Regions from separate parts of the Metabacillus sp. 22489 genome, predicted to be linked through region 2. Evidence: a T-box and tRNA genes for the amino acid it is inferred to sense, from the RefSeq annotation. Region 2 holds a T-box; the other holds one or more tRNA genes.
What was found. The T-box of region 2 lies ahead of leuS (leucine--tRNA ligase). A T-box ahead of a tRNA ligase gene usually reads a tRNA of that ligase, here a tRNA-Leu.
Positions count from the first base shown of each region.

Region 1 (8,182 bases), on a different contig from region 2:
TTTCATAGCTTGAATATGTGCTGCTAAATACTCAATCCGATAATCATCCTCTACATATCCTGATTCATCTGGTATATCTACTGCACCTAACCCATTTTCAACAATGAATAAAGGCTTCTCATAACGATCATACAAATCGTTCATCGTAATACGCAGACCTAAAGGATCAATTTGCCAACCCCATTGACTTGCTTGGAGGTATGGATTCTTTACAGTCGGGAACAAATTGCCTGCCGTCTTTTCTACATTAGAATCTTCAGCTGCTGCAACACGTGAAGCATAATAAGAGAATGAAATGAAGTCAACAGTATGATTCTTTAATACTTCTAAATCCTCAGGCTTCATGTCTATCACAATGTTCTTTCTAGCTAATTCTTTTAATGCATAAGCAGGATAAGCACCCTTTGATTGCACATCAATGAAAAAGTAATTGCCTCGATCCTTTTTCTTTCCTTCCCAGACATCTTCTGGTCGGCAACTATAAGGATAATAACTCGCTGCTGCTAACATGCATCCTACTTTATTCTCAGGATCGATTTCATGTGCGATTTTTGTAGCTTCTGCACTTGCCACAAGCTCATGATGTGCTGCTTGATATTTTACTTGCTCCTCATTTTCACCTTCTTCAAAGCAAATCCCTGCTCCAAGAAATGGTGCATGAAGAATCATATTGATTTCATTAAAAGTAAGCCAGTACTTAACAAGTCCCTTATATCGAGTAAACAATACTGTACATAAGCGTTTATAAAAATCAATTAACTTCCGATTTCGCCAGCCACCGTACGTTTCAATCAAATGCATTGGACAATCAAAGTGGGTAATTGTCACTAAAGGTTCGATTCCATATTTATGGCATTCCTTAAATAGGTCTTCGTAAAATTTTAGACCTTCTTCATTCGGCTCCAGCTCATCACCTTTCGGAAAGATACGGCTCCATGCAATCGATAATCGATACGTTTTAAAGCCCATTTCACCGAATAAGGCGATATCTTCTTTGTAACGATGATACATATCAATCGCTTCTTTTGCAGGATAAAAATATCCTTCCTCAAAAGCAAACATTTTCTTTTTACCAGTAATGATACTTCGACGGTCTGGACCAGTTGGAATGACGTCCACATTTGCTAGCCCTCTGCCACCTTGGTCAAATCCACCTTCACATTGATTTGCAGCAGTTGCACCGCCCCATAAAAAATCTTCTCTAAATCCCATTAGTTCTCCTCCTACTTCATGACTTTAATGATTTCTTCACCAAATTTAATTGGGCTTTCATTTGCTGTTAAAATATCTCCAACCTCAGCTGAGTTTGTAATCACGACAGGAGTAATCGTCTTATATCCTTTTGCTTTAATTCCTTCAAGGTCAAACTGAATTAGCTTGTCACCTACTTGAATTTTTTGATCCTTTTGAATGAAATACTCATACCCTTCCCCATTCAACTGAACAGTATCGATTCCAACATGAATTAATAGTTCTAGACCATCTTCACTCGTAATACCGACTGCATGTTTTGAATCAAACACTGCACTAACTGTACCATTGACAGGTGAAACAACGGTACCCTCAGATGGTTCAATCGCTACACCTTGTCCTAAAATTTCTTCGGAAAACATGCCATCATCTACATGCTTTAAGCTGTGTAAAGTCCCTTGCATCGGCGATAAAATCGTTGCGCCATTAATATTTAATTTTGCATTCGTTACCGGTTTAATTGGTTCTTCAGATGTTTCTTCAACAACTGGGTCCCTATATAGGATTAACGTTGCGATAAATGTTACGACAATACTGATAGCTGCACCAATACATGCATAATAGAAGAAACTTAATGTGTTATCTCCAATATAACTAGGTAATGTTAGAAGACCTGGTGAACCACCAGAAAAGTTTCGTACTCTAAGAATACCCATAAATAATCCACCAACTCCGCCACCGATCATTGCAGCGTATAGTGGTGTCTTAAAGCGTAAGTTAACTCCATACAAAGCAGGCTCCGTAATACCAAACAGACCAGTCAAGCCCGCAGAATAAGCTAATTGCTTAATCGTACTATCCTTCGATTTTAAACCAACTCCAATAGCAGCAGCACCTTGACTTACATTTGAAGCAAGCATTCCAGGATAAATTACTGTATCATAACCTGTTGTCATCCGGTTGTTAATTCCAATTGGAACTAGACCGTAGTGAGTACCTGTTGCGACAAGCAATGGACTAAATGTTCCAACTAATAATGGAACGATCCATGGACTTACAGATTCTAATGTTGTTATACCGTTTGAAATTGCATCACTTATCATATAACCAATTGGCCCTAAAACAACCAAACTAACTGTTCCCACGATAAAGATCGTAATCAATGGTTTACTAAAGAACTTAATCGCCTTAGGTGAAACTTTATCTGCAATCGGTTCAATATAAGACATAAACCATACAGAAAGAATAATCGGGATAACAGAAGATGAATAGGATACAGCAGAGATAGGAAGTCCAAAAAGTTGAATCGCATCTCCAGTCTCTTTTGCTGTAGTCACCATCGTAATAAAAGTTGGATGCAGTAATATTCCTCCAACCATCATAGCTAAGTACATATTGGTTTTAAATTTTTGTGCAGAAGACGCTGCTAGCAAGATAGGTAAAAAGTAGAAAGCGGCATCTGCCATGAAATTCATTATTTGATAGCTTTGGCTTTCCGTTGTTAAAACATTAAATACGACTAACAGAGATAAAACTGCTTTTAGCATCCCTGCAGCTGTAATTGCAGGAAGAATCGGGGTGAAAATTCCTGTAATCGTATCAATCACTTTGGCAAAAGGAGAACGTTTATCTTCCTCCTTAGTCCCTTCACCTTCATTCAAAATATTTGTTTGCTTAGCAATCTCTTTATAAACATTTGCGACATCGCTACCAATAATAACTTGATATTGTCCGCCTTTGTTTACAACTCCCATTACACCAGGAGTACTTTTTAATGTTTGCTCATCTGGATTTTGGTCATCCTTTAAATTAAAACGCAAACGTGTGGCACAGTGAGTCAAACTTTTGATATTTCCCTCACCACCGACTTTGTCGATGATTAATTTCGCTAACTCTTGATAGTTCATCCGTTTTATCCTCCATTCTCACATAACCTAAAATGACTTGTTGCAGATAAAAATGAATAAAAAAATACCTAAATGAATCCCTCTTTAAATAAAGGGTTCATTTAGGTATAGCCTGCATGACAGTAACAATCCTAATCACTCGTTATTCTTTTTATATGAATCGTCAGGTAGATTAGCTCATCTTCCTCTAGGTCTCTTCCAAATTCCTTTTTAATATACTCCCTAATTTTCAATGCACAGGCGTACTCGTTTGTATACTTTTCCTTTAACATGAAAATGAAACTTGACGTCCCAGCATCATCCAATTTAACACCACTAAACAATCGTTGAAAGAAAAATTTCAAGTGTGTGATAAATCGTTCATAATTTAGCGAATACTCGTCCAATTCAATTTTGAAGTGATATTTTATAATACTAAGGATATTTTGGATAACCTTTGCTATTTCAGAAACTCGGCTTACTTGTCCCATATCAAGCTCAGCATTTACGATATGCAAAGCAATAAAACCAGCTTCATCTTCTGGTAACTCAACCCCAAGTCGGTTTCTAACAATTGATAACGCTTCTTTTCCAATCAAGAACTCATGATTATAAAACCTCTTGATTTCCCATAGAAGGGCATTCTTAATTTCCATGCCATTCTGATAGCGCTCAATCGCATAACTAATATGGTCGGTCAATGTTAAGAAGATATTTTCACTTAGTTTCTTACCAAGTGAAACTTTCGCAAAGCTAATGATTTCATTGGCTACCTGAATGTGTTCCATCGGGATCGAAGAAAGCATTTGGGTTAATTTATTGACATTCCACTCTTTTGAACTGAGATAAATGTTCTCAATTCGAGTTTCATCAATTACATCGCCGACCTTTTTCTTAAAGCCGAGCCCCTTACCCATAACGACAATTTCCTGATTATCTTGATTCCTAGACAATACGATATTATTATTAATTACTTTATATACATTCATAGATAGTCCCTATTCTTTATAAATTCATCATCTACAACAAAAAATAGGTATAGCCCACAATAAAGCGGTAACAATCCTCAATCACAAGTCTAGCATAGGTGATTTCTACTTGTCAATTTGATATTTAATAGATTAAAAGAATATTTTTAGGTAATATTTGTTAGGAAAGAAGTATTATTATAGCAAGTAGCTAATGTCTAATTTATTGTTTCGGTTCAACGTCAAATGTTGGGGTGAAGTAATTTTTACTCTCCCCAACACGAACATCCACGTTTTAGACTTATGTGTTAATAAATATAATCATAAGTAAAATTAATTTCAATGTATGCATGTTATTCATAGGTTTATACACGGCTTTATTTTATGTTACAAAAGAGAGTACTCTGTAGTAGAAATCAACCTAAACTAAACAAAATGTCCTTATTATATTTTCTTACAGCATTTATTTTTCGTTATCATGTTCTAAAGCATCTGGATAAATGATTTCATCAAAAACTTCTTCAGTAGTTTGGTCCTTTATAGTAATGGTCACTTTGTTGCTATTTGGCTCACCGCCATTAAATGTCTGATACATGACTCCTGACATCCCTAGGCCAAGTATTGCAACACCGTCCAAACTGTTTTCATAAGCATCTCTGTCTACAACAACTATAAATTCAGAAAATGTATCATTATGGGTAATATCTTTAATTGATTTATATTCTCCACTTTTCTTTGTTTCTTGGATTGTTTTATTTATCTCAGCTTCTAATTCTCCTACCATTTCTTTATGCTTTTCTTTGGACATTTTATATGTGAGAGAGCCATCATCATTCTTTACAACCTCTTTTACACCCTCTTTTTTAGCATTTGAAATAACAGTATCAATATCTTCTCCCTCAAATATGGTAGCTGGTACCGTTATTTCTACATTTAAAAGACCTTTATCGACATCTACGTTCTGTTGTTCAGTACCTTCTTTCTTTTCTTGAGTAGTATCCTTTTCTTCATTTGTCCGATTATCATTATCTGAACAGGCAGTTGGAATGAACATCATTAAAAGTATAAACATGATGATTAACTTCTTCATGAAAACTCCTCCTTATTCATTATTTAAATCGGCTGCCAAACCATGCAAATCTAATTAAAGATGATTTTTCCCTTTAATCTGAACTATATAGTATGATTTTATTCTTTTTTCAGGTGCTAAACTTTTTTAATGAATAAAACCCGGTGAAGTTCCACAAAAAGTGAAATTTAACCGGGTTTTTGATTTAAACATTATTTAAGTTTACTTTAAATCCTGGGCATTATAGTCTATTGATAGGAAGGATACTACATTATATTTGTTATCATGTGAAGAACAGCTACTTTTGGGTCACATTTTTACTGTTCCGTATCCTCAACATGATAATCAAAAGTATCAAGCAATTCACGTACTTCATCCGTTGATTTTGTGTTCATCAATTGATTTCTTAATTCACTTGCTCCACGAAACCCTTTGACGTAAATCTTAAAAAAGCGATGAAGAGGTTTAAATCGACGTGGTTCTAATTCAGTTGAATATTTATCATGGAGGTCAAGGTGCAATCTTAACAAATCAAGCAATTCCTGACTAGTATGCTCTCTTGGCTCTTTTTCAAAGGCAAATGGATTTTTAAATATTCCACGGCCAATCATAACTCCATCAACACCATACTGTTCAGCGAGCTTCAAGCCAGTTTGACGGTCAAGAATATCCCCATTGATTGTTAACAGTGTATCTGGCGCAATCTCGTCACGTAGTTTCTTAATCTCCGGAATCAACTCCCAATGAGCATCTACTTGGCTCATTTCTTTTCTAGTCCGTAGATGGATTGAAAGATTAGCGATATCCTGTTTCAAAATATGTGTTAACCAATCCTTCCACTCGTCTACATATGTGTAACCAAGTCGAGTCTTCACACTTACAGGTAAGCCCCCTGCTTTTGCAGCTTGTACAATTTCAGCGGCAACCTCTGGACGAAGGATAAGGCCACTTCCCTTACCTTTAGACGCCACATTAGCTACAGGACAGCCCATATTGATATCGATACCCTTAAATCCAAGCTCCGCCATCCCAATACTCATTTGCCGAAAATACTCTGGCTTATCCCCCCATATATGTGCAACAATTGGCTGTTCATCCTCGGTAAAAGTCAAACGTCCACGCACACTTTGTTTTCCATCTGGGTGGCAATAACTCTCCGTGTTTGTAAACTCAGTAAAAAACACATCAGGTCTAGCTGCTTCACTCACCACATGGCGAAAAACAACATCTGTCACATCTTCCATTGGTGCCAGTACAAAAAAAGGTCGTGGTAATTCACGCCAAAAATTATCTTTCATATTCAAACTCAAATCCTTTCATCATCAAATACCTGGTCAAACCTTCGTCTCTATATTAAAAAGTGAAAATGTTCCGCTTTTTTACACTTAAAGCATGCTTAATGACTTTTTATCAGACTTTAATTTAGAACATTATAAACTTTACTATTACTAAATAAAAAATGCAAAGGAAACAGAGCAATAAAGACAGTTTTGCTCATAGTTTAGGTACATTATCTAGATTACCACTGTATATTGTTAGAAATACTATTATCATTAGGATGGGGATAGAATCACATACTTTATCCCACGCTTTATTTAAATTTATTGCTAAGAAATTGAAGGATAGTATTGGAGATAAATAAAAAACGCTCCTTACAATACGTAAGAAACGTCGAATTAATCTCATTTACAATCGTTACATAATACCAGTGGTCGGGGTCGAACCGACACTCCCGAAGGAACACGATTTTGAGTCGTGCGCGTCTGCCAATTCCGCCACACTGGCAAAGCAAAATAAAATTCAAATGGTGCCGAGGACCGGAATCGAACCGGTACGGTAGTCACCTACCGCAGGATTTTAAGTCCTGTGCGTCTGCCAGTTCCGCCACCCCGGCAAGGGTTAGTTTAAATGGAGGCGGCAACCGGATTTGAACCGGTGATAAAGGTTTTGCAGACCTCTGCCTTACCACTTGGCTATGCCGCCATTTTAAACTGGAGCGGAAGACGGGATTCGAACCCGCGACCCCCACCTTGGCAAGGTGGTGTTCTACCACTGAACTACTTCCGCGCTGACAATTATAAAATTTGTATACTCTAGCCTATGCAAGAGAATCAAAAATGTGTAATAAAAAAATGGCTGGGCTAGCTGGATTCGAACCAACGAATGACGGAGTCAAAGTCCGTTGCCTTACCACTTGGCTATAGCCCACTGATTAATGGGGCGGCTGATGGGAATCGAACCCACGAATGTCGGAACCACAATCCGATGCGTTAACCACTTCGCCACAGCCGCCATTATTTAATTGGCAGGGGCAGTAGGAATCGAACCCACACCAAAGGTTTTGGAGACCTCTATTCTACCGTTAAACTATGCCCCTATATTAAATGGTGGAGGGGGGCAGATTCGAACTGCCGAACCCGAAGGAGCGGATTTACAGTCCGCCGCGTTTAGCCACTTCGCTACCCCTCCATATTGGTGAAACAGTGCCGGCGAGAGGACTTGAACCCCCAACCTACTGATTACAAGTCAGTTGCTCTACCAATTGAGCTACACCGGCAAACAAAAGGTGGCTCGGGACGGAATCGAACCGCCGACACATGGATTTTCAGTCCATTGCTCTACCAACTGAGCTACCGAGCCTTAATGTTTTCGGCTTCCGCTAAACTTCGAATCTCTGCGTCAGCTCATTCATTCACATCCTCACGTATTCAAATACGCTCCGGTGTTCATTCATTCGCTTCCTTGATCTTCTCGCTTATCGAAACCCTTTTACTCTAGACTTAATTAACATTTTATAAATAGTAATAAATTTAGAATGGCGGTCCGGACGGGACTCGAACCCGCGACCTCCTGCGTGACAGGCAGGCATTCTAACCAACTGAACTACCGGACCATTTAATTAACTTAAATTGGTTGCGGGGACAGGATTTGAACCTGCGACCTTCGGGTTATGAGCCCGACGAGCTACCAGACTGCTCCACCCCGCGATAATAGTATGTTTAACATTTAATGGTGGAGGATGACGGGATCGAACCGCCGACCCTCTGCTTGTAAGGCAGATGCTCTCC
Region 1 covers NZ_JBQENT010000016.1:88,580-96,761, forward strand. Annotated here, with positions in the region: gene ACTJJ9_RS11715 (6-phospho-beta-glucosidase) at 1-1,212, opposite strand, end outside; gene ACTJJ9_RS11720 (beta-glucoside-specific PTS transporter subunit IIABC) at 1,224-3,098, opposite strand; gene licT (BglG family transcription antiterminator LicT) at 3,230-4,066, opposite strand; gene ACTJJ9_RS11730 (hypothetical protein) at 4,509-5,135, opposite strand; gene ACTJJ9_RS11735 (tRNA dihydrouridine synthase) at 5,432-6,412, opposite strand; tRNA gene ACTJJ9_RS11740 (tRNA-Leu) at 6,818-6,899, opposite strand; tRNA gene ACTJJ9_RS11745 (tRNA-Leu) at 6,920-7,008, opposite strand; tRNA gene ACTJJ9_RS11750 (tRNA-Cys) at 7,024-7,097, opposite strand; tRNA gene ACTJJ9_RS11755 (tRNA-Gly) at 7,107-7,181, opposite strand; tRNA gene ACTJJ9_RS11760 (tRNA-Gln) at 7,248-7,322, opposite strand; tRNA gene ACTJJ9_RS11765 (tRNA-His) at 7,331-7,406, opposite strand; tRNA gene ACTJJ9_RS11770 (tRNA-Trp) at 7,418-7,491, opposite strand; tRNA gene ACTJJ9_RS11775 (tRNA-Tyr) at 7,500-7,583, opposite strand; tRNA gene ACTJJ9_RS11780 (tRNA-Thr) at 7,599-7,671, opposite strand; tRNA gene ACTJJ9_RS11785 (tRNA-Phe) at 7,682-7,754, opposite strand; tRNA gene ACTJJ9_RS11790 (tRNA-Asp) at 7,931-8,007, opposite strand; tRNA gene ACTJJ9_RS11795 (tRNA-Met) at 8,025-8,101, opposite strand; tRNA gene ACTJJ9_RS11800 (tRNA-Val) at 8,125-8,182, opposite strand, start outside.
Region 1: it encodes a tRNA-Leu, which carries the amino acid that the T-box ahead of leuS (leucine--tRNA ligase) is inferred to sense. The anticodon was not compared.

Region 2 (22,622 bases):
CAACAGCTAAAACTAAGCCTCCATTAAAGACATTTAACACAATATACGTAGCAACAAGTAAAAAGACTATCCTTACAAGCTGCTCAATTACTTGAGAAACAGCTGTTGGCCCCATTGAACCATGACCTTGGAAAAATCCACGAATCAAACTCATTAGCGGGACAACGATAAGAGCTAAGCTGACCATCCGGATAACTAAAACCGCATCATCAACAGTAATATTACTAATTTCTTTCTCTGCTAGGGCGCTATGAGCGAGGGTTGGCGCAAGAACATATAAGAGGATAAAAGCAATCAGTCCTGTTACAAACATGACCATTATCCCTGCTTTAAACATTTTCCTGCTTGTTTTATAGTCACCAATCGCATTATATTTTGAAACAAATTTCGAGACTGCAGCCGGAAAGCCTGCTGTCGCTATACTTAAAAAAATTGTATATTGGGCATACCCGGTTTGAAAGAGAGTTCCACCATCTGTTCCAACCATTGCCGCAAATGGAATGAGGTAAATCATCCCTAAAATTCTTGAGAGATATGTACCTAAGGTTAAAACAAATGTACCTCTTAATAAATTATTCGACATGTTTCTTATTCACCATTCTTCTCTATGAAGATTCAACTTTTCTATTTTACCACAATCTTATGCTTATACCATAAGTATCTATACCTGATTTTTCTAAAAAGTAGCGGATATTGTCGATTCCTGCAACTTTATACTCCCTACTGCGGATTCTGTCGATTTAGACTGATAAAATTATCCTTTTTTATCTAATAGCTCTACTACTTCTGTTTATACATATTTTTGTTTCATTGTCCCAAACTTATAATACGTTTTTTTATTTTATAGGTTTCAGCTATAATAGGATAGACTCTAGAATAATAAAGGTTGTGAACATATTTTGAACTATGATGTTTTAGTCATTGGTGGTGGACCATCAGGTTTAATGGCGGCAATTGCTGCTGGCGAACAAGGTGCTCGCGTATTATTAGTCGATAAAGGGAATAAGCTTGGGAGAAAGCTCGCAATATCTGGTGGGGGTCGTTGCAACGTTACTAATCGATTACCAGTTGATGAAATCATTAAACACATTCCAGGGAATGGAAGGTTTTTATATAGTGCCTTTTCTGAATTTAGCAATGAAGATATCATTACATTTTTTGAAAAGCTAGGGATCGAACTAAAAGAAGAAGACCATGGTCGAATGTTCCCGGTAACAGACAAAGCACAATCTGTTGTCGATGCTTTATTGAATGAACTTAAAAGATTGAAAGTAGAAGTCCGAACGAATGAGCCAGTTAAAGATATTATGTATGATGATACAAAAGTAACAACCGTCATATTAAAGAGCGGAGAATCGATTGAAACAAAAGCAGTTGTTTTAGCAGTTGGCGGTAAAAGCGTTCCACATACAGGGAGTACAGGAGATGGATACCCATGGGCTGAAAAAGCAGGACATACGATTACTGAATTGTTTCCTACAGAGGTACCTATCACATCGAATGAACCGTTTATTCAAAATAAAACTCTTCAAGGTTTATCATTAAGAGATGTAGCCCTTAGTGTGTTAAATCCAAAAGGAAAACCAATCATTACTCATCAAATGGATATGATCTTTACTCATTTTGGGATATCAGGTCCAGCAGTTTTAAGATGTAGCCAATATGTCGTTAAAGCGATGAAAAAATTTAAAACAAATGCAATTACCGTTAGCATTGACGCACTTCCTAGTAAAAATGAGGAGCAGCTCTTTCAAGAAGTTGTCAGAAATTTAAAGACAGATGCAAAAAAGGCGATAAAAAATGTGTTAAAAGGTCTTCTTCCCGAACGGTACTTATTGTTTTTATTAGAAAAAAACGAAATCGATCCGCAAATTACATATGATAATCTTTCAAACGAGAAGCTCCGTGGCTTTATAAAGGATTGTAAACAATTTCAATTTCAAGTTCATGGAACCTTACCATTAGAAAAAGCGTTCGTAACAGGTGGAGGAGTATCGATAAAAGAAATTCACCCTCGGGAAATGGCATCTAAATTTAAACAAGGCTTGTATTTCTGTGGAGAAATTTTAGATATTCACGGATATACAGGAGGGTACAACATCACTTCTGCACTCGTAACCGGGAGACTCGCTGGCATGAATGCGGCACTCTATTCAAAGACAAATTAAGCGTAAGAAGGGGAATAATAGTTGAAGAACACTTATCTCGATTGCGGTCATTCTGATAAGATGGGCCCAAGGTTAAGAGCTGTTGTCCAACATCAGCTTATCGATGATTTAACATACTATGGCATACAGGATAAAGCATTGTTCTTTGATTGGACTAACAGCTGTATAGAGGGACATGACGAACAATATTTAGATGGAACTGTTGAAAATTTTTCAGGAATTAAAGTACTGAACAGGCAAAATATAGTCGTCGCTGAAGGATGGATGGAATTTCTATACGACTCCTCTGAAAACTTTTTTATAGCCTACTGGGAATATCTTAATATTTTAGTTAGTGGGAGAGAAATACAAGTTAAAGCAGATGGAGGAATTCCTGAGCATATCCTTACAAAAATTCCATTAACTCTTCGGAATAAACTTTAACACATTAAATTTGAACAAAAGGGATTTGGATAACAAACCCCTTTTCTTTTTAGTAGCTACACAAATAATCCTTAATTTAGCTTAACAGGCTATTAAAAAAGACTTTCCAATTTGAAGGTAAAATTCACATGATAAGAAAAATCCTTTTAAATATTATTCAGAGCAGTTTCGATTTTAGCTTTTGCTTTCCCTCTACTGATTTACCTCTATCTCTGAAGAATTCAATTTTGGAAAAGAAATCGACGCCATCTTCATAAGAACAAGGGCTAATAAGCTTGCACCAAAAACAGGAATGATTCCCGGGAAGCTCCACATGAGATAAAGGGTGACCAAAAAGGCTACTATCATTAATATCGATTGTATTGGACGACCGACCGCTAATACAAAAGCATACTTAATATACTCTCTTTTCTTTAATTGAAAATGAACGAAGATTGGTAATAGATATAATGAGAGCAACAGGAAAACAAATATAATTACGTACAAAATAATTGTTAACGATTGATGGAAAATCGTTGTTTGTAATTGTTGGAGAACTCGTAAATCTAAAAATAAAATAAGCCCGATAGCTGCCCAAATATATCCTAAGAGATTTGCTTTTAAAAATTCATTTTTGAACGTGTGGAGAAAAAGCTTAAAAATAGAGATTTCCCTTGAATCCATAGTGAGTTTTCGTATGACAGCAAACAGTGCAACAGTTGCTGGAAACAAACCGAACACAAATAGTCCAGCAATCGAAAATAATAGCCATAGAAGGTTTAACAGAAATAATTTTAAACTCCACTCACCAAAACGGATATACCATTCACTTATGTTTTTCACTCATTTCCGCCTCCAAACAATCGAAATTCCCTTGAAATCACTGAAAAGCTACCGACCTTTTGACCAATAGCTTTTCTTTATTCATTCAACCTTTTACAGAGCCAATCATTACCCCTTTTTCAAAGTACTTTTGAATAAATGGGTATACGATTAAAATCGGTAATGTCGAAACGATAATAACACCATATTTAATTTGATCCGCATATCGCTGTGCATATCCACCAGCAGAGCCACCACTTCCAGCCCCTTCAGCAAACACTTGATTCGACAGCAGGATATCCCTCAAAACAATTTGCAAAGGCTGTAAACTATAATCTCTAACATAAATTAATCCTGTAAAAAAGTCATTCCAATGCCAAACTAAATAGTAGAGTCCAATAACAGATACAACCGCCTTTGACAATGGAAGAACAATTTTTAAGAAGAAGGTAAAATGACTACATCCATCAATAGACGCTGCTTCATACATTTCCTTTGGTATATTACTTTCAAAAAAGGTTCTTGTAATAATGAGATTGAAAACATTAACCGAGAATGGAACAATAAATACCCACATTGTGTCAATGATTTGTAAATCTTTCATTAGTAGATATGTAGGGATCAACCCACCATTAAAGAACATCGTAAAAACGAAGAAAAACATTAATATCCTTCTAGCTCTGAATTCTTGTCTTGATAACACATATGCTGCTGGCAATGTTAGTAAAAGATTTACTAATGTACCAAGCAATGAATAAATCATTGTGTTTTTATAGCCATTCCAAATCCTAGTATCCTGGAAGATTTCTTGATAGCCAAAGAAACTGATCCCTTTAGGAAAAAGCAGTACCTTTCCTGTCGATACTAATGTTGAATCACTAATTGAAGCGATGACAACAAAATACAATGGATACGCAATGACTAAAAAAACAAGTCCACAAACAATATAAATAAAAATATCAAAAAACAGTTCCGACATATTTTTTCCTTTTTTCGTTAAGAGCGCCATACTATCCCTCCTTACTATCCTAAAGGTTTACTACCATAAGCTAATATTTGAAAATCTTTTAGCAATGTAATTCATCGTTATTAACAGAATGAAATTGATGACGGTATTAAATAATCCAATTGCTGCTGCATAACTGAATTGATTTGAAATAATCCCGATTTTGTACACGTATGTTTCAATAACCTCTGAAACCGGTAAATTCAACGGATTTTGCAATAAAAAGATTTTCTCAAATCCTGTGCTTATAATAGATCCCATATTAAGGATAAGTAGGATAATAATCGTTGGGATGATCGCCGGTATTTCTACATTACGAATAATTTGCCATCTATTCGCTCCATCTATCTTCGCAGAATCATATAACTGCGGATCAACACTTGATAGTGCAGCTAAATAAATAATACTGTTCCAGCCGACATGCTGCCATATATCTGATAAGACATAAACTGGAACAAAAGTAGATGGTGATGCTAATAAATTCAAATCCTTAAATCCAAGCGCATTCAATAAATGACCAATAATCCCGGTATTCGGAGAAAGTAAAACATTTAATAATCCAACAACAACAACGATTGAAATAAAATGCGGCAAATACACTGTTGTTTGTAGAATCCGTTTTCCCTTCCTCCATTTAATTTGATTAATCAGTAATGCTAAAATAATCGGAGCAGGAAATCCGAAAATAATTGTACTCAAGCTAATAAAAAGCGTATTTCTTAACAAATCCGTAAACATATGACTTTCAATGAATTGCTGGAAATATTTTAATCCTACCCATTCTCCCCCAGTTAATCCTTTTGTAAAGTCATATTCTCTAAAGGCTAATTGAACACCATACATAGGAATATAGTTAAAAATAATCACGATGATTATCGCTGGAAGAATCATTAGCCATAATTGATAATCCCGTTTAAATGTATTAAAAATTGTCGGCTTTTTTTCAATTGTCATGCTCGGAGCATGATTTGCTTTATTTGTTTGAGAGTTTAACAAGGCCATTTAGGATTATCTCCTTTCATAAACGATGAAGGAAGGAGAACACCCCTCCAGACTCAAAAAGCCATTGTTTAGAGGGGCTTATCTCCTATTCAACATCCTCACGGTTAAATTACTTATTCTTCATATATTCATCGTAATATTTTTGAATAATCTCAGTATTTTTTTCAATCCCAATTTTCTTGAGCTCCTCCACATAACCATCCCATTGCTCTTCAATACCACCTTTTGTAATCCACTCAGAATATTTAGCCATTGCTAAATTCATTACTTCTGTATTTGTTAAGCTAAGAGCATTATTATCCTCATCGGTATATTTAAAGAACATACGAGGTAGGACATCCTTTTCCTTATCGATTGAATTAAATGCAACCTCTAATGGCTTCGTTTGCTCCCCTACAGATTGCATATCAGTGCCAAGTGTTAAATTTAGTGAATCTGAAATATACATTGGTCCATTATCCGCCCATGTTGTCGTCCACTTCCAAGTACCTGGGTCCATGCTTTCATCCTGTGGAGGCAAGACAGAATAAGAACCATCTTCATTTTCAGCTATATTCGTTCCTAATGAACCAAATAAAACTTGCATACTTACTGTCGGGTCATAGAGTTCATTAATAAATTTCATTGCTGCTTCTTTATTTTTACTTGTCGAGGACATTTGAATAAAATTCACTCCGTAGTTGAGCATATTATAATCATAGCTCCAGGATATCTCTTCTGTTGAGTCAGCAGAAGCCTTTAACGGTGCCATTGATTCATATTGTGGTGCTAATGTATTACCAAATCGATCCGTCACTTCCCAGCCATATGTATAACCGACTTTAGCTGTTTCTCCATCCCCACGGGCCACTGATTGATATTTTGTATAGTCTTGAGTAAACACTTCTTTATTTATTAAACCTGCTTCCCAACATTTATTTAAGAAAGAAACAACCTCTTTATATCGCTCATCAATGAGGAAGTTTTTCACCTTACCATCCTCTAAAAATACACCATCACCACTAGCGTCTGTTAATGTAATTCCAAGGCTCCCAAGTAATACGGTAGGTTGGAATTGACCAAATCCTAATGTACCCGTTGGAGAAAAGTCCATCGGAATTTCATCATTTGGATCGCCATTCCCATTTGCATCCTCTTCTTTAAACGCTACAAGCACATCATATAATTCATCCCAATTTGTTGGCATCTCTAATCCAAGATTATCTAACCATTGTTTATTAATAAATTGTCTAGTTGAAGTTTCCGGCCAGAAACGTTGATATTTCGGTAAACCAAAAATCTCTCCATCCTTTTGTGTTGAAAGCGCTTTTAATTCTGGTTTCTCCTCAAACATCTTTTTAACATTCGGCGCATGCTCATCTATTAATTCCGTCATATCATGGAATAGCCCTGTAAATTTCACAAAGTCAGCATCCGTAATTGCATTGGGACCGACAATTAAATCAGGCACATCCCCAGCAGCTAGCATTGTTCCCTTTTTTTGGTCCCAATCCGCTGTAACCTCTTCCCATTTAATTTCTACACCGGCTCTTTCTTCCGCCTCTTGGAGCCACTCCATTTTATCAAGCTCCTGTGTTAAAGGGTGTTTCGTAATAAGTGCTTTTAATACAACCTTACCATCATCAGTTTTTTCAACAGTTTCAGCATTGTTGTTACAACCAGCTAACGCTAGAGCAGAACATAGAAAAACGCTGAAGGCAATCTTCGAAATTCTTTTCATCCTACACTCCCCCTTTTACTCTACTTTTCTATCGAAATAGTTATTATGCAACCCCTTACATATACATGCAAAATAACTACTTCTCCCAAAAACATCTCCCTTTGAGCAAATTACTTGACATTTCATACTTTTCATTTAACTCCCTGTTAAATCCTATATTACGCTACTGCTTCTATTGATGAGAATTCACAATTCCTTAGAAAACATATCTTTTTTTGTATTTTTCTATTTTTTCTGTACTTAACTGAAAAAGTTCATTTTATTTAACTCAATCATAAAATACTAAAATATCTATTTAACTGCTTTCAAAAACGCTTTAATTTCAAGATTTTGTTCAGGCATTCCTTCTTGATAAAAATAGTAAAATTTAATCAAATTCAATAAAAAAAAATATACACCATCATATGAAGACAGCGCATATCCTTTTGTTAGACTTTCTAGGTTTTTGTCATTGTTTGTCGAATAAAGCTGTTATTAAATTTATCAAAATGCGCCTTATGTAACTTTTTCAGGATAGATGCTTCACATCTATGTTCTTTTAAGGATTCCATCAACCTTTTGAAAGACAAATCTCATTTTTTCTAGTTGTAAAAATTAGGATTTTCCAAATAAAATAAGGAGAGTAATTTAACCCTCCTTCTACAATTTCGATAAATAGATTATCTTTCATATAAATCCTTTTTATATTTGGTATAAAACTAGCGCAGAATAGCAATATATTTGCTCACCATCTTCATCAATTGTTAACGTAACACTGTATCTAATGTCCTTAACTTGTATATCATCTAATTCTGCTAAGAAGGCGTTCATTTCTTCCTCTAAATCCTTTTCGTGTTCTTCATCAAATACTGCTACTTGTAACATTTAGTATTCACCTCTTTTTGACTAGTTTATTATTGAGGTGTACTACATATGCCAAGCTATGCTCTCTTAGTATTAAAAAAACAAAAAAGAGGATGACTCAAAAATGTCTGCCCCCTCCAACAAACACCAGTATATAGTAAACTAACCTCGTCTTTAGTCTATATATTGTGTCTGATGGGGCTGAACCTTTAATTTTAAGCCACCCTTTTTAAAATAAATTAAAATCCTTGTTTATATCTCGCTTTTCGGTTTCGTTTCCCCTGTGTATGAAAGCATTCCACCTGTCATATTTACAACGTTAAAACCTTTGTCATGCAAATATGCACATACGTTTGCACTTCTACCACCTGAACGGCAAATAAAAATCGTTTCTTTGTCCTTATCTAGTTCATCTAGTTTATCTGGAATATCGTTCATTCGAATATGCTTCGCCTGTGGAATCATTCCTGCTTCTACTTCATCGTCTTCACGAACATCTATTAATTCTAGCTTTTCTCCATTTTCTAATTTCTCTTGAACTTCTTCTGGTGATATTTCCTTTATTTCAAACATCATAGACATCCTCTCATTTTAAAAATCAACTTATATTTGCATTATAACAAACTCACATAACTAGATGCCAATCATGGGGCAATCTGTCTGTTACAAAAAAATCGCCTCAGTATAGGCCGAGGCGATTTTCAAATTTCCCTTAATTAGCTACAATATTAACAAGCTTTCCAGGGACAGCAATAACCTTACGAATGGTTTTACCTTCGATTTGTTCCTTAACGCGCTCATCCTCAAGGGCAACATTTTCTAGTTGCTCTTTCGTAATATCCTTTGCAACATTAAGCTTTGCACGGACTTTTCCATTTACTTGAACAACGATTTCCACTTCATTTTCGACAAGCTTTGTTTCGTCATAAGTAGGCCATGCTTCGTATGAAATTGTTGTTTCGTGACCAAGCTTATTCCATAATTCCTCGGACAAATGAGGTGCAATCGGTGATAATAATTTTACAAAGCCTTCAACAAATTCCTTCGGTAAAACTGTTGCTTTATATGCTTCATTTATAAACACCATCAGTTGTGAAATAGCTGTATTAAAACGTAAGCCTTCATAATCTTCCGTTACCTTTTTAACTGTTTGATGGTAAACACGTTCTAATTGATCACTTTTTTGATCAACTACTTTTGGACTTAATTCACCATTATCCTCAATAAATAAACGCCAAATTCGATCTAAAAAGCGTCTTGCTCCATCAAGTCCAGTTGTAGACCAAGCGATAGAAGCATCTAATGGGCCCATAAACATTTCATAAAGTCGAAGTGTATCAGCACCATGTGATTCAACAATTTCGTCAGGGTTAACAACGTTTCCTTTTGATTTACTCATTTTTTCATTATTTTCTCCAAGAATCATTCCTTGGTTAAATAATTTTTGGAATGGTTCTTTCGTTGGTACTACGCCAATATCATATAAAAACTTATGCCAGAAACGTGCATAAAGCAGGTGAAGAACAGCATGCTCTGCTCCACCAATATAAATATCAACAGGTAACCATTGCTTTAATTTCTCATCATCCGCTAATGCTTCACTGTTTTTCGGGTCAATATAACGTAAGTAATACCAGCAGCTACCTGCCCATTGCGGCATTGTATTTGTCTCGCGGCGACCTTTTTTCCCTGTTTCAGGGTCAACGACATTAACAAAGTCGTCAATAATCGCAAGTGGTGATTCACCTGTACCTGATGGTTTAATTTCCTTTGTCTTCGGCAATACGAGCGGAAGCTCCTCTTCAGGAACGGCTGACATAGTACCATCTTCCCAATGAATAATTGGGATTGGTTCACCCCAATAGCGTTGACGGCTGAACAACCAATCGCGGAGACGATAAGTTACTTTCTTTTCACCCTTTTTATTTTCCTCAAGCCATGTAATCATTTTTTCAATAGCTTCCTGCTTGCCTAGCCCATTTAAGAAATCAGAGTTTACATGCTCACCATCACCAGTGTAAGCTTCTTTTGAAATGTCTCCGCCACTAACTACTTCTTTAATTGGTAGATTAAATTTTTGCGCAAATTCAAAGTCACGTTCATCGTGAGCAGGAACGGCCATAATTGCCCCTGTTCCATATGTTGCTAGAACATAATCTGCAATCCAAATTGGCATTTTTTCACCATTAACTGGATTTATTGCATATGCTCCAGTAAATACACCTGTTTTTTCTTTTGAAAGCTCAGTACGCTCTAAGTCACTTTTATGTTTAATTTGATCAATATACGCATCAACAGCTGCTTTTTGCTCTGCTGTTGTAATTTCCTCTACATATGCATGCTCAGGAGCTAATACAGCGTATGTTGCACCGAATAAAGTATCAGGACGTGTAGTAAAAACTGTAAAAGTCTCCTCGTGACCATCGATTTGGAAGTGGACATGCGCTCCTTCAGAACGACCAATCCAGTTGCGTTGCATATCTTTAATGCTTTCTGGCCAATCAACTTCTTCTAAATCCTCAAGCAGTCTGTCTGCATAGGCTGTAATTTTTAACATCCATTGCTTCATCGGACGTCGTTCTACAGGATGACCACCACGTTCACTTTTCCCATCGATAACTTCTTCATTTGCTAATACTGTACCTAGTGCAGGGCACCAGTTTACAGGAACTTCATCTACATATGCCAAGCCTTTTTTATATAATTGAAGGAAAATCCATTGTGTCCATTTGTAATATTCAGGATCTGTCGTATTTACTTCACGATCCCAGTCATAGGAAAATCCTAACGATTGGATTTGTCTTCTAAAGTTATCAATATTATGTTTTGTAAATTCTGCAGGGTCATTCCCTGTATCAAGTGCATATTGCTCAGCAGGTAAACCGAAAGCATCCCAACCCATTGGGTGAAGTACATTATAGCCCTGCATCCGCTTCATTCTTGAAAGGATGTCAGTTGCAGTGTAGCCTTCAGGATGACCAACATGTAATCCTGCACCTGATGGATATGGAAACATATCTAGCGCATAAAATTTCGGCTTATCTGTATCCTCAGTAGTTTTAAATGTTTTATTTTGTAACCAATAATTTTGCCATTTCTTTTCAATCTGTTGATGATCGAAGCTCATTTTGCATCCTCCTTCTCTAAACTTCCAATATGTATCGTGATTTTATAGTATTAACCGTTTGAACGGATCAAAGTATGGACCAAATGACTGTACTTATTCATAGATATATGAAAAAAATGAAAAACCCCCCATCCCAAACAGGGACGAGAGGTTTAGTTCCCGTGGTACCACCCAACTTTGGCATAGACTGTATGCCCACTTTGACATCCGTAACGTGGATTAACGACAAATATTACAGGACCCTAATTTGGCTTTCACATTTGTAACTCAAAGGCGAGTTCAATAGCAACAATCGATTGACTCACACCAGCCGTCAACTCTCTGAACGATCAAATGCTACCTACTATTCCTTCTCTCCGTTCATCTCGTATACATTTATTAAACCTTATTTTATATAAATTTGTCATGATATGCAAGTATGTAAAATGGGGGACAGTCCCCATTTCGTTGAACTGAGTCGATTATTATCGATAAACCACTTATTGGGGGACTGTCCCCCAATCACTAATCTCTACCAAAGTTCATCGCTCAAACCCTTGAACAGGCAGGTTTAAGTGATGATTGGGGACTGTCCCCAATCATCATTGCTTTCACCTAATAATTATTGAAGAGCCTCTTTTTGGGGACTGTCCCCAGTAACGAGCTTTTTGTCATAAATATAGGTTGTGAAGATTCCGATGAATAGTAGGCTGATGATGATGAGGAAGAGAAGGTTCATGTTGTAATGGTCTACGATGAGTCCGCCTAGTAGCGGGCCGATCATTCTTCCACCAGTAGCTGTACTGTTAACGAAGCCTTGGTAAAATCCTTGTCTTCCCTTTGAGGCAAGGCTATCAGCAATCGTTGGGACGGCTGGCCATATTAACATTTCTCCAAAGGTTAAGATCACCATCGCAACGAGAAAACCAGCAAATTGCTCAGCATTCGCTGCAACTATATAAGAAATAATAAAAACAACAAACCCTACAATCATTTGTTTCTTTAACGTTTTAGCAAAATATTTAACAAATAATGATATTAATGGCTGTGCACATACAATTAAAACACCGTTGACTGTCCATAATAAGCTATATTGACTTAACGAAATATCTAAACTTTGAGTATGTGAAGAAATCGTTGTTGACCATTGTACATATCCAACCCAGCATAATAAGTAACCAATACATAGAATAACAAGCGCTTGAAATCTCGGTCCATTATTCCCTTTTCGATTTTCCTCAAGGATTGATGTCTGACTTACATTTGTATCATCTATATTTCGGTAACCAAAAATAGCAATAAAGAAAAAGATTGCATATAACGCCGCATTTGCTATGAAAATATATGTGAATGAGAATGAAGCAACAATTCCACCAAGTGAGGCACCTGCTGCAACACCAATATTTTGTGCTACATAAATCGCGTTAAACGGTTTTCTTCCACCTTCTGGCCATACGGTTCCTGCTAACGCATATGTCGCCGGAAAAACAATCCCTGAACCAAAGCCGATCAAAATAAGTAAATAAACATAGATTGGCCAACCATGGAAGAACATAAGTAATGTGACAGAAACTAATGTAATGATTATTCCAATAAGAATTGTTTTATAACCACCTATCTTATCGAATAAAACACCACCAACTAAATTTCCTATTACTGTTGCCGCTGCATTTAGCATTAAAACAACTCCTGCAACAGTTAACGTTTTCCCTAAGTGGTCGTGAATATAAATGGTATTTAAAGGCCATAAAAAAGACGAACCCATTACATTTATTAGCATTCCAATTACAAGTAACCAAAGAGATCGTGGCATCTTCATCCTCCTAACAAATAAATTTACAGCTATAAAACTAGTTTTCTACGAATTTTATAGCTTTCATTGAACAAAAAAAGCATGCTATTTTCAAATAAAAATAGACACAATTACCTAGTGTTTCCTTCTGTTCCTCAGAGAATTTTAGCCCCTTTTCACCCTATTTGCAATGAATATTACACCTATTAAGGAATGTTGTAATAATGGGAATTTACCGACTTTTCTGCCTGCTTTTACCCGTTAATCTACAAGAACATACATTAAGATATGGTCGACAAATTTACTGTCAGATAAGATTCCTTGATATGCCTTCCCTATTTAATAAACCCACATTTTTTGTAAAACTGGTATGCACTTTTATTTGTTGCTAGCACACGTAACCATGCAGGAGTCTTATGTATCCGTTCCAACATAGCTTATATTAAAATCAGAAAAGAAATAGCCCCAATTCACAAATTTCCGCTAATAAACAGCTCTTACCTTTATATATAAGGAAAAGCGTGTAAAAAAGCTGTAGCTGGGAATCATAATCTTGAGCATTAAATCGGTGCTCATAAGGTACCTTCCTATATTCAATAAAAGGGGTGTTGTACAATGGCTAGAAATAAACTATTAGTGCCAGGTGCAGAAAATGCTCTAGCTTCCTTAAAAGAGGAAATTGCAAACGAATTAGGAGTTGAACTAGGTGCCGATACGACCGCTCGTGCAAATGGTTCTGTTGGTGGAGAAATGACAAAGCGCTTGATCGCTTTAGGTGAACGCCAGCTACAGAATCAAAAGCAATAGTTTGATGATTAACAAGGAACCTCATGTTGTGGGGTTCCTTGCTATTATAGCCATCTAATTACAGTTCTTTGTTCGATTATGTATAACTACTTAGAAAAGGGCCAAATCAAATGATCTAGCCCTACCTTAAATTTACTTCGTTTCATCTCGCTGTTTCGATTTTATCGGCTGACCCTTCTTTGCATTATTGCTTTTAATAAGCTTAACAGGATCGTAATCTTTGCCTAATTCTAAATCATTGCTATTTACACCGTTTTTTGTTTTCTGCTCAGGATTATTTTGCTTAGACCGCTTCTTCACTGTCATCCCCCTAATATCTTCTTAAAATCATTTCATTCTGCACTTGCTGCAATTGTAGTCTCATCCGGTAAATGCGATCTTGCTGCTCATCATTAGCACTTAAAGCTAAATGATTGATGTCATTCACAGCATTTTCAAGCCCTTGTAGAGCTTGAGTATATTCAGTTTCATTATAATGTTCCTGTTCTGCACCGATTTTTTGTTGCTCACGTGCATATTCGAGTGCTTGATTACAGCGTTGCATATATTCGTCAACAGATTGTCTTGTTGCCATCTAAGTCTCTCCTCCAAACGGTATGAAGTCATTATAAGCTTCATCAGTTACTATTGTTTGCATGTTTGTTAAAAAACTTGAGTTAAAATAATTGGTAAGTTACGTTGAACACTGTCCATTAAGCACATATCATGATAAAATTTTTTGACAGGACACATTTGTTTGCATAACGAGCATTCGGAGAAAAGAGAGGTAGCTTTCATATGAAACAGACAAATCCATTTAGATTTGCATCTGACAACAAACGGTATCATACATGGAATTATCATTTACGACAAACATTTGGCCATAAAGTGTTTAAGGTTGCTTTAGACGGAGGATTTGACTGCCCGAACCGTGATGGTACTGTAGCACATGGAGGATGCACATTTTGCAGTGTAGCCGGTTCAGGGGATTTTGCGGGTAATCGAGCAGATGACCTTGTAACACAATTTCATAGCATTAAAGCTAAAATGCACGAAAAATGGAAAGATGGGAAATACATGGCATATTTCCAAGCGTACACAAATACTCATGCTCCAGTTGAAGTATTAAAAGAAAAATTTGAATCCGTTTTAAACATAGAAGGTGTTGTCGGGTTATCAATTGCAACAAGACCTGATTGCTTACCTGATGATGTTGTAGAATATTTGGCTGAACTTAACGAACGCACATATTTATGGGTTGAGCTCGGTTTACAAACAGTCCATGAGCGAACTGCATTATTAATCAATCGGGCACATGATTTCAATTGTTATGTTGAAGGAGTCAACAAGCTTCGTAAACATGGAATTAATGTTTGTTCCCATATTATAAATGGATTGCCTTTAGAAAATGAAAAGATGATGCTGGAGACCGCGAAAGCAGTTGCTAACTTAGATGTTCAAGGGATAAAAATTCATCTCCTTCATTTATTAAAAGGTACACCAATGGTAAAACAATATGAAAAAGGTCAATTACAATTTTTGTCACAAGATGATTACGTGAATCTCGTTTGTGATCAACTCGAGATACTTCCACCAGAAATGATTGTCCACCGTATTACTGGTGACGGTCCAATTGATTTAATGATCGGTCCTATGTGGAGTGTAAATAAGTGGAACGTGCTAAATTCAATCGATGCTGAGTTAATAAAAAGAAATAGCTATCAAGGAAGGTTTTACCAGCAAGAAGGAGTTATTAAAAGATGAAATTACAACGGATTTTACCATTTGCCAAACAGTTACTCGAAGCCTCAGTTAACGAAGGTGATTATGTAATCGATGCAACGATTGGAAATGGTCATGATACTGTTTTTTTAGCTAAATTAATCGGTAAATCAGGACATGTCTATGGATATGATATTCAAGAAGAAGCGATTGCTAACACAAATGAACGGTTAAAAGTAGAATGCCTCGAAGACCGTGTAACACTTTTTCATCAAGGTCATCAGCATATTTTTCAAACAGTGCCTAAGGAAAAACATGGTGAGATTGCTGGAGCAATTTTTAATCTTGGTTATCTACCTGGAGGAGATAAAGCAGTCGTTACCATTGCGGAAACAACGATTGAGGCAATTGAACAACTATTAGCTATTTTAAAGCCAGAAGGACTCATTGTACTTGTCATTTATCATGGTCATAAAGAAGGTCAAATAGAGCGTGATAAAGTAATGAACTATGTTCAAACAATTGATCCGAGTGTTGCACATGTCTTGAAGTATCAGTTTATTAACAAAAACAATCATCCACCATTTATTATTGCAATTGAAAAATGTTAAACGGTTGTGATGTCATAGGAGAAAAAATTCCTTTGAAGCCTAGTTCTATCAAAGCAGTGCGAAGGAAATAATTTAACTTACGTTTTTTTCTTAAAAGCAAACAAAGTCAAGAAGAATTTAATCTATTTGCTCTTTATTATTGTAGATTTTTATCTTTATGAAATGCCTAAAGCAGTGTGGTCGAAACCCACTGCTTTTTTATGAACTTCTTTTCCATGGAAGCTTTTGGATTGTCCTATACGCTCTTCCATTGAAATAAAAAAAGAACGACGTTAACCCACCTAATTTGATTAGTCTTTTGGCTAATTTATGCAGCTCCTTATGTTCCGCTACCTTATCATCTGATAAATAGACTCCTAATAATCCTCGGTTAATTAAACGATGAAAATTCTCATGCGGAATCCCTGTAAGATGCTCGTCTGCCTTTTCCACAAAATACTCAAGTCTTTCCATCATATCTGTTTCTGAAGCATAATAACTACAAAAATTCAAATCCCCGCCAAGCTTATCTTCTTCCTGATCTATTAAGTAATCAAGCAAAATGTGAAGACCTTGTACATATGGAAAATAGCTTTCTTTGATTTGTAACGCATGTTTCTCATCAAACCCATCCTGAAAGGCATATGCAACTAAACAAAAAATGCCAAGCGTAGAGCCTGTACATGCTGAGAACTCATACCATTCCATTTCAGGCACATTTGTTTTATGAGCTTCAAACCAATTCTCTAAACGAGGAACACGTTCTTCCTTACGTACATGTTTATGTACTTGCAAATCACAATAATAGCTAGACAATTCAAGCAAATACTTTGCGATAATTGGATAATGCTTAATATCTGCTAATACATTTTGACAGGTTTGCACAAGCTTATGTAAATACCCACCATCATCCTTGTCATCTCTATAACGATAATAATCTTTACACGGTGCACCACAAGTTAAGGCATCTAACATTGATTGATGCAGCATTCGAAAATCTTCAGGATCTAATGAAGTACTTCTATCACATAAATTATCTAAATAATCGCTAATTGTTTGATAGGCGACGATAAATTCTATACATTGTTGCTTATATTCTCCTGAAATCATCGCAAGAATGCCGCCGCCTTCACAGTGAAATTCCTTTTTATCAATACTGCTCAATGCCTGATTTCTTAATTCCTCATTCGGGATCTTTTCCGCCTGCTCACGCCAATATCGAATATAAAAATGCACAATTGGGAAAATTTCTTTATATACTTTCGTCATTAATCTTAAAGGATGCTCTGGTACTGTCAAAGGGGGTGTCACCTCTTACTTTCATTATTCACGCTCAAACGATATTAAAAATACTATTGGTACGTTTTCGTTTATAAATTCTCACCATTAAGTTTACCACTTTTTTACTTACAATGGGCATCGAAAAATTGCCTTGCTCTTTCAAAAACAGCTTCACGCTCAGGTTCACTGAAAATTTCATGGTAAAAACCTTTCCATTCTTTATACGATTTTTCAAGAATGTTTACCTTATTAAACCAATCCTTTACAGCTGCTTTATCAACAATTTTGTCTTCTCCACCTTGCATAATAAAAAGGGGGATATCTTGAAATTTATCGATTTGTTTATGAGCTTCTTCCACTGCTTTAACTAGTTCACGATACCATCTAATTGACACTTTTGTCACATATAATGAATCATTCTCATCTATTTCCTGGACAGCTTTATTTCTTGTTGCCAAGTCAATGCTTAAATGGGATTCAACCTTAAAAGAAGGTGCAACGATATTTAGTCCCTTTGAAGCGAGATCGATAACCTTGTTCGGCCTGTACAAGACTCCTAAACACGGGGATGATAACAGGACAGCTTGAGCATTAAGGCTTTTCTCTTGAAGAGCTCGAACTAAAATAAGTCCACCCATGCTATGTCCTAATAAAAATAATGGTAATCCAAATTGAGTCGCTTCCTTCACCCATTCATTTACTTCTAGTATATATTCGTCAAATGATTGAATATGTCCTCTTCTTCGCGTCGTCGTACCTTGTCCAGGTAAATCACCCATAACAACATGGTAGCCAGACAATTTCCACATTTCAGCTAGCCATTTATAACGTCCATGATGTTCAGCAGCACCATGAACAATGATCACAACACCCTTTGGCTGTTCCACCTCTGTTTTCCATTTCCACATGAAAGAAAGCCTCCCTTTAATCATTACGAGCAAAAGTAAATCTCCTTATGGATAAATGGACATGTCCTTAAAAATCTAGGTGCTCTTTGCTAAATGTACACTTTGGAAGAGTTAAAATCGTAACTCCTTTTTACCTTTGTTATAATATATGGTAGAAAACAATGCTTTATCCACTAATAAAAAGGCTATAATATCTCTTCTTAAAGAAAGGATGATACTTTTGATATACCCCTATAAAGGAAAAGCACCTAAAATAGATGATTCAGTCTTTATAGCTGATTTTGTAACGATAACAGGTGATGTGACAATCGGCGAACATTCAAGCATTTGGTTTCAATCAGTTATCCGTGGGGATGTTTCTCCAACTATTATCGGCAAACGAGTGAACATTCAAGACCAATGCTGTCTCCATCAAAGCCCTAATCGTCCGCTTATAATAGAGGATGATGTAACAATAGGACATCAGGTCATTTTACATAGTTCAATCATTCGAAAAAATGCGTTAATTGGGATGGGATCAATTATTTTAGATGGTGCAGAAATAGGTGAAGGGGCATTTATTGGAGCTGGTAGCCTTGTCCCACAAGGAAAAAAAATCCCTCCTCATTCCCTTGCCTTCGGTAGACCAGCAAAGGTGATCAGAGTCTTAACGAATGAAGATGAAAAAGATATGGAACGAATACGAAACGAATACGTTGAAAAAGGGCAATATTATAAGTCGCTGCAAAATATCGAATAAATTGAACAAAAGCGCAAGCTTATTTAAAGGAGATAGGCTGCTAAGTATTTAAGATAGATTTCATGCCTTACAGAAGCAAGACTGAAAAATTCAGCATTGCCCTACAAGCTCCAATAATAGCCTGTAAGTTTTCTACACTCTTACATTTTCTATGACCATTTTGTTTTTTTAAGTTGATTAAGCTAATTATGAAGACTATCCCCAAGAAGATTTACAGCCATCCATCAGCAAAGCACCATCTTTAGAGTAAATCAACGCTTTTTTCGCAAAAAATGCCAAAGTAAAAAACTGGAACAAAGACATCCCTTCTACCATATTTTCATTAGTAGGGATGTTTTCCGTTGTACTTACCACTTATATAGTACCATTCAAGAATGATTTAACCACTCCTTACTCCAAATTGTTTTGAAATTGTCAAAATTCAAAACCTATGATTTCAATCCACTTATTTTTTCTAAAGGTTGACATAGAAATAAACTACTTCAATCATATATCAAAAAATCAAACGACATTTCTCATTTTGATTTCCTAAGAATCAACTTCTAATTTGCATTTAAATGTTACATGCAATTGTCCTTCTAAAACAAAATTACCTGTTTGTGTAGAGAACATTAATTTTTTGAAAAATATTATATGAAATAATTTACAAATTCTTATTATTAACTTTATATTTGTCACTTACAATATTACTAAAGGAGTTAAAAAGGAGAGTTTCTCATATGAAAACGAAGCTTTTTACAAACATGTATGATTTCGAATGCAGGTTATTTCGAAGTGTAAATCGTCATTATGACCGGAAGTTCCTTAATTTTTACTTTCGGCATATTACACATCTTGGAGGTGCTATTGCAACAATTACAGCTAGTCTTATCCTTATCTTTTTTACAAAGGGACTCATTCAATTAACAGGTATTGCAAGTGCTATTTCACTTTTAATTAGTCACCTACCTGTTGCACTAGTAAAAAAGCTGTACCCACGTAAACGGCCGTATATTACCCTAATGGAAACGAAGGTACCAGCTAATCCATTAAAGGACCATTCATTTCCGTCGGGACATACAACAGCTATTTTCTCAGTTATTATTCCATTTATATTATTTATCCCTGAACTCTCTTTCATACTTTTACCTATAGCCATTAGCGTTGGGATCTCAAGAATGTATTTAGGCTTGCACTATCCTTCCGATGTTTTAGCCGGTTGTTTACTAGGCTGTTCATCTGGTGTATTAAGCTCCTTTATGCTTAACCAGCTTATATTTACAGCTGCTATTTAACCTTAATATGTAGAATCCTAGCTTAAAAAGTCTTGTTAAATAAGCTTCATATTTCTAGTACCTTTTTTCACTTAGTTACTGGGGGGATACGATGAGAATAGCTATATTTACAGATACTTTTGCTCCGGATGTTAATGGGGTGGCCAGAACGCTGAAACGGTTTACTGATTATCTTGATAAAATCGGGTATGAATATAGAGTTTTTGCTCCCGAAAGTACAAGTGAGAGCCTATTTTCTAGTCATATTCACCGATTTACAAGTTTACCGTTCTTTTTATATCCTGAATGTCGGCTAGCATTGCCGAATATGCTTCATGTAAAGGCAGAGCTACAGCGCTTTAAGCCAGACTTAATTCATGTTGCAACACCGTTTAACATTGGATTATGTGGGTTACATTATGCAAAAAAACTAAACATCCCAATTGTTGGGTCTTATCATACTGATTTTGATCAATATTTGAAATATTATGATTTACAATTTTTATCAAAAGTTTTATGGAAATACATGCATTGGTTTCATAAACCATTAAGAAAAATCTTTGTACCTTCTATCGAAACATTGGATCAATTGAAACGAAAAGGCTTTGCTAACTTACGAATTTGGGGAAGAGGTGTTGATTGCGCACTATTTCACCCTAATTATTCAAAACAACAAATCCGAGACAAATACCAAATTAAAGAAAAATTTATTTTAACTTATGTCGGACGTTTAGCTCCTGAAAAGGATATCGAAACATTAATGAATGTAAGTTTACATCTTCCTAGTGAACTTAATAAACATATCCATTGGATCATTGTAGGAGATGGGCCGTCAAAGGAAGAAATGATGACGAATGCCCCAGAAAATATGACATTTGCAGGCTATTTAAGCGGTGAAAGTCTTGCGGAAATTTATTCTAGTTCAGATTTGTTTGTATTCCCTTCACCAACTGAAACCTTTGGTAATGTTGTTTTAGAAGCATTAGCATCAGGAACACCAGCGATCTGTGCTAACTCAGGAGGAGTCAAAAATATCATCAAGGATGGCATAACAGGAATTCTTTGCGAACCACAAAATAGTAATCAGTTTCAAAATGCTATTATTCATCTATTATCTAATCATATCCTTCGAAAGCATATGTCTGAGGAAGCACGTAAGTATGCATTATCACAGACATGGAACAGTATTTTTGATGAACTATTAAAAGAGTATAAAGATGCAATTAGTGAAAATGCTCAAATTCGTTATGCATAAATGAGAAAGGTGAATCCTATTAGGACTCACCTTTTTTAATATCATTATTCAAAAGCTTTATTTTTCTGCAATATTAATAACGATATCATTTATTTTTGCACTAATTTCTCGAATTGTCGTAGAGGATTCATTAATTGCTTCAATCGTTTGAACCTGTTCATCAACAGAAGCTGTAATTTGTTCTGTTGATGCAGCCGTTTCTTCCGCAACCGCAGAAACATTCTGGATTGAATCTAAAATAACAGTACTATTTGCTGATACTTTATCAATTTCTTTATTGAGCTTGGAAATTCCCTCAATAATTTTATCAATTGATGTTGAAATATGATTGAATTCATTTTCTGTATCAACAACACTTTTATTTAACCCATTGGAGATTTCAGTTGTTTGAGCCATAATAAGCACAGTTGATTCCGTTTCTTTTTCAATGTTTTGAATCATTGATTGGATTTGTGATGTAGCCTGGTTTGTCTCTTCTGCAAGTTTACGAACCTCTTCAGCAACAACAGCAAATCCTTTTCCATGCTCTCCAGCTCTAGCGGCCTCAATACTTGCATTTAATGCTAATAAATTAGTCTGTTTGGATATATTATCAATCGTTGTAACGATACCTGAAATCTGATCAACACTTTGAAAAAGTGTTGTAATACCTATGCTAATTTGTTCTAACATATCACTATTCTCTTTATTAGATACTTGTAATCCAGTTACACTTTCCTTTCCTGTTTCAACGGCTTTCGCACAGTCTTCAGTTAACTGAATAATCCCATTACTTTCCATAGACATTTTGTTTATGCTTTCCTGCAAATCATTTGCTTTATGACTTGTCGCTTCAATATCAGAAGCTTGAGATGTCGAACCTCGGGAAATCTCATTTAACGCCGTGCCAATTTCCTGACTTGTGACTTTTGTTAACTCAGACAATGACGATAATTCATTTGAAGATTTGTCCAATAATTGTCCAGTTTCAAGTAGATTACGAAAAAATCCGCGAAGTCCATCATTAATTCGATTAAATGACTTGGCAATTAAACCAATTTCATCTGTTCCTTCTTTTAAAGGAGTTTCCAACAAGTTACCTTCCGCCATCTGTGTCGACGCTTTTACCAATTCATTTAATGATTTCACCTTTCTTATTAAAAGGAAATACAAAATGGCAGAACAAATAATCGTAATAACAGCTGTTACACCAAGCATTATCCATAAAAAACTAGCTGCTGTCCCCTT
Region 2 covers NZ_JBQENT010000035.1:339-22,960, reverse strand. Annotated here, with positions in the region: gene ACTJJ9_RS18205 (polysaccharide biosynthesis protein) at 1-583, opposite strand, end outside; gene ACTJJ9_RS18200 (NAD(P)/FAD-dependent oxidoreductase) at 900-2,168, shown strand; gene ACTJJ9_RS18195 (hypothetical protein) at 2,190-2,591, shown strand; gene ACTJJ9_RS18190 (YesL family protein) at 2,784-3,413, opposite strand; gene ACTJJ9_RS18185 (carbohydrate ABC transporter permease) at 3,499-4,401, opposite strand; gene ACTJJ9_RS18180 (ABC transporter permease subunit) at 4,432-5,352, opposite strand; gene ACTJJ9_RS18175 (extracellular solute-binding protein) at 5,510-7,120, opposite strand; gene ACTJJ9_RS18170 (sporulation protein Cse60) at 7,802-7,984, opposite strand; gene ACTJJ9_RS18165 (rhodanese-like domain-containing protein) at 8,216-8,536, opposite strand; gene leuS (leucine--tRNA ligase) at 8,676-11,090, opposite strand; T-box leader at 11,227-11,456, opposite strand; gene ACTJJ9_RS18155 (MDR family MFS transporter) at 11,692-12,882, opposite strand; gene ACTJJ9_RS18150 (alpha/beta-type small acid-soluble spore protein) at 13,477-13,668, shown strand; gene ACTJJ9_RS18145 (glycogen biosynthesis protein GlgD) at 13,801-13,968, opposite strand; gene ACTJJ9_RS18140 (YtzC family protein) at 13,979-14,242, opposite strand; gene ACTJJ9_RS18135 (TIGR01212 family radical SAM protein) at 14,446-15,411, shown strand; gene ACTJJ9_RS18130 (class I SAM-dependent methyltransferase) at 15,408-15,980, shown strand; gene ACTJJ9_RS18125 (tetraprenyl-beta-curcumene synthase family protein) at 16,179-17,258, opposite strand; gene ACTJJ9_RS18120 (alpha/beta hydrolase) at 17,363-18,148, opposite strand; gene ACTJJ9_RS18115 (gamma carbonic anhydrase) at 18,369-18,887, shown strand; gene ACTJJ9_RS18110 (phosphatase PAP2 family protein) at 19,607-20,161, shown strand; gene ACTJJ9_RS18105 (glycosyltransferase family 4 protein) at 20,253-21,395, shown strand; gene ACTJJ9_RS18100 (methyl-accepting chemotaxis protein) at 21,453-22,622, opposite strand, start outside.